DNA from 2 places in the Chitinophaga sp. 22308 genome. Region 2 is predicted to be linked to the other one. Evidence: riboswitches for the same ligand, from Rfam matches in the RefSeq annotation. Region 2 holds a riboswitch; the other holds the start of a gene.

Region 1 (6,104 bases), on a different contig from region 2:
GCATGGATAATAGTCCCTTTATGCAGCAGCATACTGGCCGCCTCCGCTCAAACTCCCGCACCAGACCCTGGTTACAGGCAACTACAGGAAAAAAACATAATCGTAAACAGGAACTTTTACCTCTTTACCCTACTGGAACACCTGCCGGAAGTCAACAGGCTGGTGCTGAAAGACACCAGCTTTATACGGTGGAACAATATTTATCGCGGTAAGCTGCAGTCGGCACATCGTCCGACAGACATACAACTTGACGATGCCACTATCGCCCGCTTTAATGCCTGCTTCGCCAGGATGCTGCAACAGCATCCGCGGGAAATGGGCACACTCCTGCAACATATGCGCCGTTCAGGTTTTTTTCAGTTATATGCCACTGAACCCGACAGCACGCTGCTCACAAAAGCCTGGCAGGACGCCGCCCATGGAGTGAATTATATCCTCAACGCCTATACGACCAATAAGGGTTTCCGCTACCCTAAAATCGACTCGGCTTCTTTTTATGTGGAAAGCCCTGCCTATAAACAGGCGCTGACAAAATTAATGACTTCCGTTGCCCGCAGTACCTCCACCAACAGCCTGTTTTTCCAGTCGCCGCTGGCAGTGGCAGTGGGACTGCTGGTATTGAACAAACATGATGAATGCGCCCGGTACATGCCATTGGAGGAAACTAACAAAGACGCCTACACGAAAGTGAAGACGGCCGACTGGAACAAATATGCTTACTCCGCATTGCTTATTCCAGGCGCCGGCCCGGGAGACAAGGCGTCCATCAGTGATGCCGGTAAAAACCGCTGCCGCATTGGGGCTGAGATGTACCATAGCGGGAAAGCTCCCTTTATCATCGTTTCCGGTGGCCACGTGCATCCATTTGGAACACCCTACGCAGAAGCGGTGGAGATGAAAAAATATATGGTCAGCGAACTGAAAGTACCGGCCGATGCGATTATTGTGGAGCCTCATGCACGGCATACCACTACCAATGTCCGCAATGCTGTCCGCATTGCCTGGAAAAGCGGCATGCCCCTGGAAAAGCGGATGCTGTGCGTATCTGATGCCTTGCAACTGTATTACGTGGCCAGCCCGGTTTTCGGCAAACGCTGCGAGGAAGAACTGAACTATCAGCCGGCGGCGGACATGCAGCAGGCCGACCTGAACTTCCTTTCTTTTATGCCAGATCTGAAGTCGCTGCAGGCCAACTCACTCGACCCGCTGGATCCCTGATCGCGGACCACAGTATGTACCATGATGAATCGTCACACTTGTTATTCATAAAACACACAACTTCATGTACACTATCCTCGGCGCCGGTGGCGTAATCGCCAATGAACTGGCCAAAGAACTGGTAAAAAACGGAAAGCAGGTACGACTCGTAAGCCGCTCTCCTCAAGCTGTTGCCGGCATCACCGACCTGGTGGCCGCAGACATCACTGACGCCGCGCAAACCCGCCGCGCGGTGGCCGGCGCTACTGTCGTGTTCCTCACGGCCGGACTGAAATATGACCATAAACTATGGGCCGTTGCATGGCCCCGCATCATGAGCAACGTCATCGAAGCATGTAAAGCGGAAGGCGCTAAACTGATCTTCTTCGATAACGTATATTCTTATGGGTTAGTGAACGGCCCGATGACAGAAACCACCCCCTACAATCCTGTCAGCAAAAAAGGAAAAATCCGGGCCGCTATTGCCACGCAACTAATGGAAGAAGTCAAAGCCGGTAACATCACGGCCACTATCGCCAGGGCAGCGGACTTCTACGGCCCCGGCGCAGACAAGACCGGCTTCCTCAACCTGCTGATCATCGACAAATTCAAAAAGAAAAGTTCCGCCATGTGGCTGGGCAAAGATAACGTCACCCATAGCTACACCTTCACCCCCGACGCCGGCAAAGGACTTTACCTGCTTTCCCAGGACGATTCCTCCTGGAACCAGGTATGGCATCTGCCTACTGCCAATCCGGCCCCGGACGGCAAAGGATATATGGAGATGATCGCGCGCCAGATGGGCGTTAAGCCAAAGTATATGAAGCTGAACCGCTTCCTCATCGCTGTTTCCGGCCTTTTCGATTCCACCATCCGCGAACTGGGGGAGATGTTGTACCAAAGCAACTATCCCTATATTTTCGATTCGTCCAAATTTGAAAAACACTTTCAGGTAAAACCTACTTCCTATGAAGAAGGTGTTAAACTTACCCTGCAATATGAATAGTCTACAAAATTTGTAGGAAATAAATTTGGTAGTTTGAATTTGTGTCCTATCTTTGCACCAGTTCTTTTAATCGCTTATCAAGAAAGGAGGAGGGAAATGGCCCGACGATACCTTAGCAACCTTCATCATGGCACTGATGAAAGGTGCTGCATCCATCCCGGCTTTGCCGGGAAAGATAAGTATCTACATTTGATTGTTATTTCATTTAGATATTTTATTATAGGAATGCAGCGGATATATACCCGCTGCATTTTTATTTTAATGACTATAGTAAAATAACACAATAACCAAATCTCTTGATGGGCGCTGCATAGAACTTGTTTATTCATTTTTCATCAAACTAAAAAACAAGTACAGATGAGCACTATCACATCACTGATCCATTCTATTCCCGTAGATCCGCAAACAGGCGCAATCGCTGTTCCCATCTACCAGACATCCACCTTCGTACAGGAGGCTCCCGGTGTAAACAAAGGTTATGACTATGCCCGGTCCAACAACCCCACCCGCGAAACAGCAGAAAAAATCATCGCCGGACTTGAAGGAGGCGCAGCCGCTTCCGCCTTTGCCAGCGGCCTGGCAGCCATAGACGCTGTCATCAAACTGCTGAAAGCCGGAGATGAAATTGTGGCGGTAGATGATATCTATGGCGGCGCTTTCCGCCTCTTTCATAAAGTGTATGAAAAATTCGGTATCAAAGTGCACTATGTGGACACGGCCGACACACAGGCGGTATTCCAGGCCATTACACCGGCGACACGCCTTATATGGCTGGAAACACCCACCAATCCTACGTTGAAGATTTCTGATATTGCGGCCATCAGCCGTATTGCCAAGGCAAGTAACTGTCTCCTTTGTGTGGACAATACGTTTGCGTCACCGGTGCTGCAGCAGCCACTGGCCCTTGGTGCCGACCTGGTCATTCACAGCGCCACCAAATACCTGGGCGGCCACAGTGACCTGATCGCCGGTGTGGTAGTGTCTAAAACGCCACAGCTGGGAGAGGAGATTAAATTTTATCAGAACGCCTGTGGCGCTATCCTGTCACCGTTCGACAGCTTCCTGCTCATACGCGGCATTGAAACGCTGCACCTGCGCATCCGCCAGCATGTGGCCTCTGCACAGGTCGTCGCCGAATACCTTGAACAACATCCGGCAGTGGATAAAGTGTTTTATCCGGGACTGCCTTCCCATCCCGGCCATGCGTTGGCCAAACAACAGAGCAAGGGCTTTGGCGGCATCATCTCTTTCTCATTGAAAGACGACCGCGAAGAAGCAGCTACCGCTTTTGTGACATCCACCCACTATTTTAAACTCGCTGAAAGTCTCGGCGGTATTAAAAGCCTGGTGAGCCATCCAGCTACCATGACCCATAAATCCATACCGGCCGAAAAAAGAAAGGCTGCCGGTGTGAGCGACAGCCTGATACGTTTGTCTATAGGCCTGGAAGAAGCGACCGACCTGCTCGCCGACCTGGAGCAGGCCTTTAAACACTTACCGCAGCCCGCTTTGGCAGAAACCGGGTTACCAGCATAGCGGCTACGTTATCTCCCGTCGCGTTTAAAATGGTGGCCAGCGGATCTACCAGGGTGCCGATCACCATCAGCGGCGGGAGCGCCTCCGGGGGGAAATTGTATACCGACATCACCAGCAGCTCCCCGATGTAACCACCGTTGGGAATGCCGCCTTCCACAATGCTCACGATGACGGTGATGCCCAGTGCCATCACAATCACGTTGACACTGTCGAAACCTTTGCCGTACATGGCAAAAACAACCGCCATCTTAATGATGGAGCTGATGCTTGAACCATCTTTATGCAACGTTGCGCCCAACGGTACCACCACGTTGCCTACGGATGCCGGCACCCCCATCCTGGGCACCGCTTCCAGGTTGGCCGGAATAGTGGCGATGCTGCTACCGGTGCCTACAGCAGTGAGGGTGGGAACGATATTGTTTTTCCAGAAAATCTTTACTCCCCTGAAACCGCCGGCCACAAAGGCATAGAAGCTGAAGCCAACCAGGAAATAAAGAGCGCCGAAGCCGTAATAGATGCCCAGCGAATGCGCATAGGTGCCAAAGAGCTGCGGGCCCACTGTCCCTACCTGATAGGCGAAATAAGCGCCCAGCCCCAGGGGGGCGGCCTTCATCAGCAATGCCAGCAGGTCTTTCATCACCTCGTTGCCGGAGTGGAGGAAACGCCGGAAAGAGGCGCCCCGTTCCCCCGCCCGCATGGCAGCCATACCGGTCAGTACCGAAAAGATAATGAACGGTAACATGTTCTTGCGGGAAAGCAACTCGTAAAACTCGCTGACCGTCAGCAGCCGTGTCAGCTGCTCGCCAAAAGTGCCGGCGCTGGTATGATCTGTTACAGGCGTCAGTACCACTTTCTGATGAATGGGAAATATCCAGACGGCCACAATAGTCAGAAAAGCAGCAATCAGCAATGTGCTGAGAAATACCAATGACATCACGCCCAATACCCTTCCCAGCCGGTGCGACGCATCGATATGCGCAATGGCAGACGCGATCGCAAAAAATACCAGCGGTATGACAGTCGTAAATAAAAGGTTGAGAAAAATATCACCAATCGGTTTGATCACTTCCACCTTTGGCCCCAATAGCACCCCGGCTATGGAACCTGCGATAATTCCGCCCAGCAGCAGGAATATACCACGGTAATTCTTGAGGACTTCCATGTATGGAAATTTATTTCTTCCCGAAAGCTAGCACATTTCACGCATATTATTTAAATATGAATTTTAGACGGTAAGACAACGTTACCGCCTATACGTGTAACCTTTTGGCCCTCCCGCTTGTTACACTATCAAACCAACATCGTCCATATGAAATGTTTGTTACTGGGTTTATTATTACCGTTGTGTTTTCTTGCCCAGCATAAGTACTATACGATAGGAGAAGTCCTGAAAAACGCACGGCAGCTGACTTACGACAGTACGACAGTAAAAATCAAAGGGTACATCACCGAAAAGGTCGGTAAAACCACCTATCTGCTGGAAGACCGTACCGCCGAGATCCGTGTGGATATTGCAGATAAGTTCCTGCCCGGCAAACCGTTCAGCGACAGGGAGGAAGTGATCGTCGAAGCCTGGGTACAGTATGAAATCAACAAGCCGGTCACCCTGACGGCTAACCGGCCTGTAACGCATGATTAGAACCAGATGGTAGATTACAATAGCTTAAACACAAAGCTGTAGATGCTCTTGATGCTGGCCGCGATCACAATGATGGACACCGCCATCATAATGGTTTTGGCAGAAATCTTATTGGACACCCTGGCTGCAATGGGAGAAGCCACGGCGCTGCCAATGACCAGTCCCAGTACCGCGTCCCAGTGAACATGGGACAGTGCGGCCACAAAGGTGAGGGAGCTTAGCATGGCGATAAAAAAGCGGGTAGCCTTTACCGTGCCCAGTGAAAAACGGGGGTGCCTGCGGCCCGCAATAAGAGAGGACAGCACGATAGAGCCCCATCCGCCACCGCCGATGGCGTCGATAAAACCGCCGCCAAAGCCCAGCAGCCCGATACGGTTTATTTTTTTGCCGGTATGTTGGGCGCGTTGTGCCTGAATAGCCCGCTTAAAGATAATAGAGCCCAGTATCAGGGTATATAACGATACCACCGGTTTGGTGTACATCGAATAATGTTCGAGAGAGGAGAGGAGGTAGGCGCCGATCACTGCACCGGCAATGCCCGGGATGATCAGGATTTTAAACAATTTTTTATTGACATTGCCCATTTTGAAGTGCATCCATCCGGCAATGCCATTGCTGAGGATTTCCGATATATGCACCGCCGTGCTGGCAGAAGCGGGCGGAATGCCCATGCTCAGGGAAAACGTTGTGGAGGTTATGCCGTAAGACATGCCAATGGCGCCGTCA
Region 2 (6,104 bases):
AATTCTTCCGGGATGGTGCGGTGTGTCATGGTGGCCGGGTGGGCCAGCATGCTTTTCACGCCGCCGAAGCTTTCCGCCAGTTTAAACAGCTTGGTGGCGTTAACGATGCGGATCGCATTTTTAATATTGTCGGCTTTAAGCGAGAAGCTGACGAGGGCGCCGTAGTTCTTCTGCTGTTTGCGGGCAATATGATGATTTTTATGGGTGGCCAGTCCGGGATAGAACACTTTGTCCACCGCCGGGTGTGTGGCGAGCCAGTTGGCGATGGCGCTGGCGTTGCTGCATTGTTTCTCGAACCGGAGGTAGAGCGTTTCAATGCCGCGGATGGTGAGCCATGCTTCAAACGGGCTCAGGATGCTGCCGGAGATGTTCTGGTTGTACCGTATCTGATCGGCCAGTGCTTTTGAATTCACCACTACCAGTCCGGCTATGACGTCACAGTGGCCGGCCAGGTATTTGGAGGCGCTGTGGATAACGATGTCCGCACCGAGTGTCAGTGGCTGTTGCAGCAGCGGGGTGCTGAAGGTATTGTCTACTGCCAGCAGGATATTATGTTGTTTGGCGATCTTGCTGACGGATTTAATGTCAGACACGCGCAAAGTAGGATTGGTGGGGGATTCCAGCCAGATGATACGGGTGTTGGGCGTGATGGCGGCCAATACCTTGTCCAGGTTGCTGGTGTCCACAAAGTTTACTTTGATGCCAAAACGTTCGAACATGTGGTTGAAGATCTGGAAGATGCCACCATAGGTATCTTCCACGGCCATGATCTCGTCGCCGGATTTCAGCAGTTTGAGCACGGCGTCGATGGCAGACATGCCGCTGGCGAAGGCGAAGCCGGCATATCCTTCTTCCAGGCTACAGATGAGCTCTTCCAACACTTTACGCGTGGGATTGTTGGCCCGCGAAAATTCAAAACCCTTATTGATGCCCGGTGATTCCTGCACAAAGGTGGACGTCTGATAGATGGGCACTGAAATGGCGCCTGTCAGTTCGTCTACCGGAATGCTGTGAATCAGTTGTGTAGCTGTTTTCATGTTAATAAAATTTTAATGATGTCACGAAGGTCACGCAGTTTCGTGCAACTTTATCATTAAAAATCTATTTTAACAACCTTATTTCCAGGAAGTGGGTGGGGAGAAGGCATAAAAAAAGCCCTTCCGGGTGTTGGAAGAGCTATGAATCAATTATATATCTGGTGAAGATTTATCTCTGCCAACTTATCTTTCCCCGGTACACCGGGGCAGGAATTAGCACCTTTTTCCCGACCAATGCTGGTCTGGAATGGTTGCTAAGGCATCGCAGGGCCAAGTCCCTCCGCCTTTCTGGATAAGTGATGTTAAGAACTGGGTGCAAAGGTAACAGCAGTTTTATCAATTTTCCAAATTTGATGCACAAAAATATTTTCCGGGCGCCGGTGTTTTATTATCTTTAAAGACATTGTTTTACTGACCAACCATATCTTATGCACGTTAACCCCCCGCTCACGGAAGCGCTGTTCCAGCATATCTGGAAGTGCCGCCTGTACCGGCATGAAGGCCTGGTGACCACCACCGGCGAGGCTGTACAGGTCATTCATCCCGGCACGCATAATCATCATAGCGGCCCTGATTTCACGGGCGCCCGGATAAAAATCGGCCCTGTTTTGTGGGCAGGACCGGTGGAGCTGCATCTGCGCTCGTCTGACTGGTACCGTCATGGCCATGCCGGCGATGCGCAATACGGTCATATCATCCTGCATGTGGTGTACAGGCATGACCTGCCGGCGGGGATCGGCGGGCATATACGGTGCCTCGAGCTGCAGCCTTATATTTCCAACCTGTTGTTGCAGCGTTACGAGGAGCTGCGGCAATCGGCCGCTTTTGTGCCCTGCAGCGCCCATGCCGGCCGCGTGCCGCCACTGGTGTGGACATCATGGCAGGACCGGCTGCTGGCCGAACGCTGGGAAAGGCGACAGCGGGAGCTGCTGCACTGGCTGTCGGTCAACCGCCACAACTGGGAAGAGACCTGCTACTGGGCGGTGGCCCGCAGCTACGGCGCACCGGTCAACGCTCCGGCTTTCCTGGCGCTGGCACAGTCGCTGCCCTACCGGTTACTACAGCAGTACCACGACCGTCCGCCGGCCATCGAAGCGCTGTTGTTCGGGCAGGCCGGTATGCTGGAAGATACTTTTACTGACGTATATCCTTTACAGTTACAGCAGGAATACCGGCAGCTGCGACAGCAGCACCGGCTGGAGCCGTTGCCGGCCCATGGCTGGCGGTGGCTGCGGATGCGGCCCTCATCGTTTCCGTCTATGCGCATCGCTGCATTGGCGGCGTTGCTGCAAGGCAGCCGACGCCTGTTTACCGCCATGCTGGAAGTGGCCGCCCGGCGGCAGCTGGAACAGCTGTTTTTCGTACCCCCGTCACCGTACTGGCTTACCCATTACCGCTTTGAGCACCCCGTAAAACGTGCCCGCCAGCCGGGGCGGCAGGCACTGCACGCCGTGCTGATCAACAGCGTGCTGCCATTGATGCACCTGTACGGCCGGTACGGGCAACAGCCCGACTACCAGGAGCTGGCACTCACCTTGTTGCAGGAACTGCCGCCAGAAGACAATCATATCATCCGCGAATGGGAGCAGTTGGGCGTGGCACCCGGACAGGCCTCGGGAACACAGGCCATGCTGGAACTGAAGCAGTACTATTGTGAACAGAAGAGATGCCTGGAATGTGCGGTGGGAACGCGGATCATATCGCAAAAGGAATTCCCGCAAAGACGCTGACAGCAAAGACCAAAGGAAAATTCCGAAAAGCTGAAAGGACTAAGGAATAAAAAAAAGAAACCCGTGGAATAAAAAACCTGAATCACAATGTAGCCCTGGGCTACATTGTGATCCAGGCTGTTCGTTGAGTGGGCCGCCGGTTAAGGAAAGGCCGGTTTTTATCGGTCTGTTTATTTACTACCAGTTAAACGTAACGTCCTGTTTAATGTCTGGATGAAGGCTGTAGGCTACCGGGCAGGTGTGGGCGGCCCTTTCCAGGATGGTCCTTTCTTTTTCGCCCAGGTTATGGCCGGCCGGCATGTCGAAAACCACGGTGATACCGGTGATACGGCGTGGTTCTGTGCCCATGATCTTGGTGATGGTAACTTTGGTGCCTTCAATATTCCAGTTGTTGTCTCTTGCTTTGATGCCCATGATGGTGAGCATGCAGTTGCCCAGCGCGGTGGCTACCAGGTCGGTAGGGGAGAAGCGCTCGCCTTTGCCCTGGTTGTCAACTGGGGCGTCGGTTTCAATCACAGTGCCGGACTTCAGGTGCGTAGCGCTGGTCCTCAGATCGCCGTTATAGATAATTTCAGCTGTTGCCATAATTTTTTATTTTTAGAAGATGTTATTGCTGTTGGATATCGCCCGTAAAATAAATGTATTTTTAGTAGATCAGGAAGACCGGAGAAGATGGCCTGGCAAACTCAAAAAAAATTAGGTACGTTTGTAATATTAATATAACAATACCTTTGTTCAAGCGTTTATTTATTACAATAATAGCCCATTCACTGTGAAGAAATTATACATCATCCTATTTTTAGCAACCATCAGCGGCGGGTTGTACGCACAGACAACAGGCCGGGAATCTGTGTCCTCCCCGAAGAAAAGTGAAAAAGAACAGCGTAAATTGAAACGGATTTCTATCTTCCGGGAACAGGAAGAGGGGGAGAACGTGTTCCAGCGTGACTTTTCCGCAGGCGCCCGTCTGAACACCGATGGCTGGTCCGGCTTTGTGGAAATGGGCTACCGCAAAAGCAGGAAGGTGGTGAATTATTTCCAGTTTGAGTTCGCCGAGAAAAAAGACCCCAAGGAAACCAAGCGCCAGGGCAATGGCGGCAGCGGCTTCTCCTTTACAGAGCGGCCTTTCATATATGGTAAAGTGAATAACTTCTACCAGGCCAAGCTGGGTATCGGTCAGCGTTACCTGATCGGGGGCAAAGCCAATAAAAACGGGGTAGAGGTAGACGCTATCTATTATGGCGGCATCACCTTCGGGCTGCTCAAACCGTACTATCTGCGGGTGAAAAGCCAGGAAGGGCCTGAAAAAGAAGTCAAATATGACGTCAATGACCCTAATAACAACTTCCTGAAAGAAGATAAGATCATTGGTGCTGCCGGATTCGGCAAGGGATGGGGCGACCTGGACTTTGTGCCTGGCCTGCATGCCCGGGCCGGCCTCCGTTTCGACTGGGCCCACTTTAATGAGATCGTGAGCGCCCTGGAGGTAGGAGTAAATGCCGAAATGTATTCAAAAAAGATACAGATTATGGCAGAACAGAAAGATAAACAGTTGTTTTTTAATGCATATGTCAGCTTGCAATTTGGTAAGCGCTGGAATAGGAGATAAGTGTTAACTTTGTTTTTTTAAAGAAAGGAGTTAACGATGCAAGAACTACCCGTTATAGCAGCAGAACCAGCCACCACCAGAGTGAAGAAGCCAGACTGGCTGCGCGTTAAGTTACCGATAGGCGAGAACTACAAGCAGGTAAGAAACCTGGTAGATACCCATAAATTACATACTATCTGCGAAAGCGGCAACTGTCCCAATATGGGCGAATGCTGGGGAGCCGGCACAGCCACTTTCATGATCCTGGGCAATATCTGTACCCGTAGCTGCGGCTTCTGTGCTGTGGCCACCGGCCGTCCGGAAGCCGTGGACTTCGATGAGCCGCAGCGTGTAGCCGAGGCCATCTATCTCATGAAAGTAAAACATGCGGTGATCACCTCCGTAGACAGGGACGAGCTGAAAGATGGCGGTTCCATCATCTGGGCCAATACCATCAACGCAGTAAGGGCGCTGAACCCTGAAACCACCATGGAAACCCTCATCCCGGACTTCCGTGGCCAGTGGGAAAACCTGCAGCGCATCATCGACGTGGCGCCTGAAATTGTTTCCCATAACCTGGAAACAGTGGAACGTCTCACCAAACAGGTAAGAATACAAGCCAAATACCACCGCAGCCTCGAAGTGATCCGCCGCCTGAAAGAAGGTGGTATGCGCACCAAGAGCGGTATCATGCTCGGACTGGGCGAAACCAAGGAAGAAGTGGTACAGGCCATGCAGGACCTCTACGATAACGGTTGTGACGTAGTAACACTGGGCCAGTACCTGCAGCCTACCCCCAAACATCTGCCGGTAGTCCGCTTCGTTCATCCGGATGAATTTGCCGAGTTACGTGAGATAGGTTACAACATGGGACTCGACTACGTAGAGGCCGGCCCGTTAGTAAGATCTTCCTATCATGCGGAGAAACATATTTTCAGCGGTCGTAATAAAGGATGACCGGGAAAGAATTTCAAGTAATTGTTAAAATCCACCCAATGGGTGGATTTTTGTTTGGAGAAGGTTATCTTAGCGCCTCAATTTTAATTTTACCTAAGTAACAGACGGTCTGTTACCCAACCTACTTCGCTGTTATTGGATGTTGTTCAAAAGGTCAAACCTGCCGGTGGACAATACCACGGTATAACCAGAATAACCAGCAATTTTATCGAGCCTACCTGTTTTCCTGCGATTGCAGCATGTCGTGGTCATTACTGTTATGTTTGACTATGTGCAGAGGAAATCTTTAGCATTAATGGAGCATGAACAGCCTGTGCAGGTCTGCCTGCCGACGCCTCATGCTCACGATTGGTACAATGAAGAACTGAATGTCAAAAGCCTTTTATGAAAAGAGCATTTTACTTTTTGGCAGCTGCCTGTGGGATAATGTTATCCCCACCGCTGTATGCGCAGCAACCTGCTGACTCCCTTTTAACCAGCGCCACGCTGCAGGATTGTATCCGGTATGCACTGGGCCATCAGCCTGTGCTGAAACAATCACAGATCGATGAAGCCATCACCGACCGGACCGTCAAAAGCAAGCTGGCCGACTGGTACCCTCAGATCAACCTGGACTATAACCTCCAGCATTACATGGAATTGCCCACCTCTATCTTTGGTGGTAATGCCACTAAAGTGGGCGTAGCCAATACGTCTACCGCCGGATTTGGGCTTAACCAAAACATTTTTACCCGCGACCTGTTGCTGGCCTCCAATACGGCCAAGGCTGTACGAAAACAAAGCAAACAGAAC

What was found. Region 2 has a riboswitch for S-adenosylmethionine ahead of ACTJJS_RS01320 (trans-sulfuration enzyme family protein). Riboswitches for the same ligand answer to the same signal wherever they lie in the genome.
Region 1: another riboswitch for S-adenosylmethionine. It lies ahead of ACTJJS_RS25895 (trans-sulfuration enzyme family protein); the one in region 2 lies ahead of ACTJJS_RS01320 (trans-sulfuration enzyme family protein).

What each region holds. Positions count from the first base shown of each region.
Region 1 is NZ_JBQEOP010000006.1:534,156-540,259, reverse strand. Features, by position in the region: gene ACTJJS_RS25905 (YdcF family protein) at 1-1,218, shown strand, start outside; gene ACTJJS_RS25900 (NAD-dependent epimerase/dehydratase family protein) at 1,283-2,203, shown strand; SAM riboswitch class I at 2,275-2,385, shown strand; gene ACTJJS_RS25895 (trans-sulfuration enzyme family protein) at 2,561-3,739, shown strand; gene ACTJJS_RS25890 (dicarboxylate/amino acid:cation symporter) at 3,690-4,901, opposite strand; gene ACTJJS_RS25885 (NirD/YgiW/YdeI family stress tolerance protein) at 5,049-5,378, shown strand; gene ACTJJS_RS25880 (sulfite exporter TauE/SafE family protein) at 5,393-6,104, opposite strand, start outside.
Region 2 is NZ_JBQEOP010000001.1:318,483-324,586, forward strand. Features, by position in the region: gene ACTJJS_RS01320 (trans-sulfuration enzyme family protein) at 1-1,037, opposite strand, end outside; SAM riboswitch class I at 1,218-1,336, opposite strand; gene ACTJJS_RS01325 (DUF2851 family protein) at 1,466-2,767, shown strand; gene ACTJJS_RS01330 (OsmC family protein) at 2,945-3,352, opposite strand; gene ACTJJS_RS01335 (hypothetical protein) at 3,540-4,376, shown strand; gene lipA (lipoyl synthase) at 4,413-5,312, shown strand; gene ACTJJS_RS01345 (TolC family protein) at 5,697-6,104, shown strand, end outside.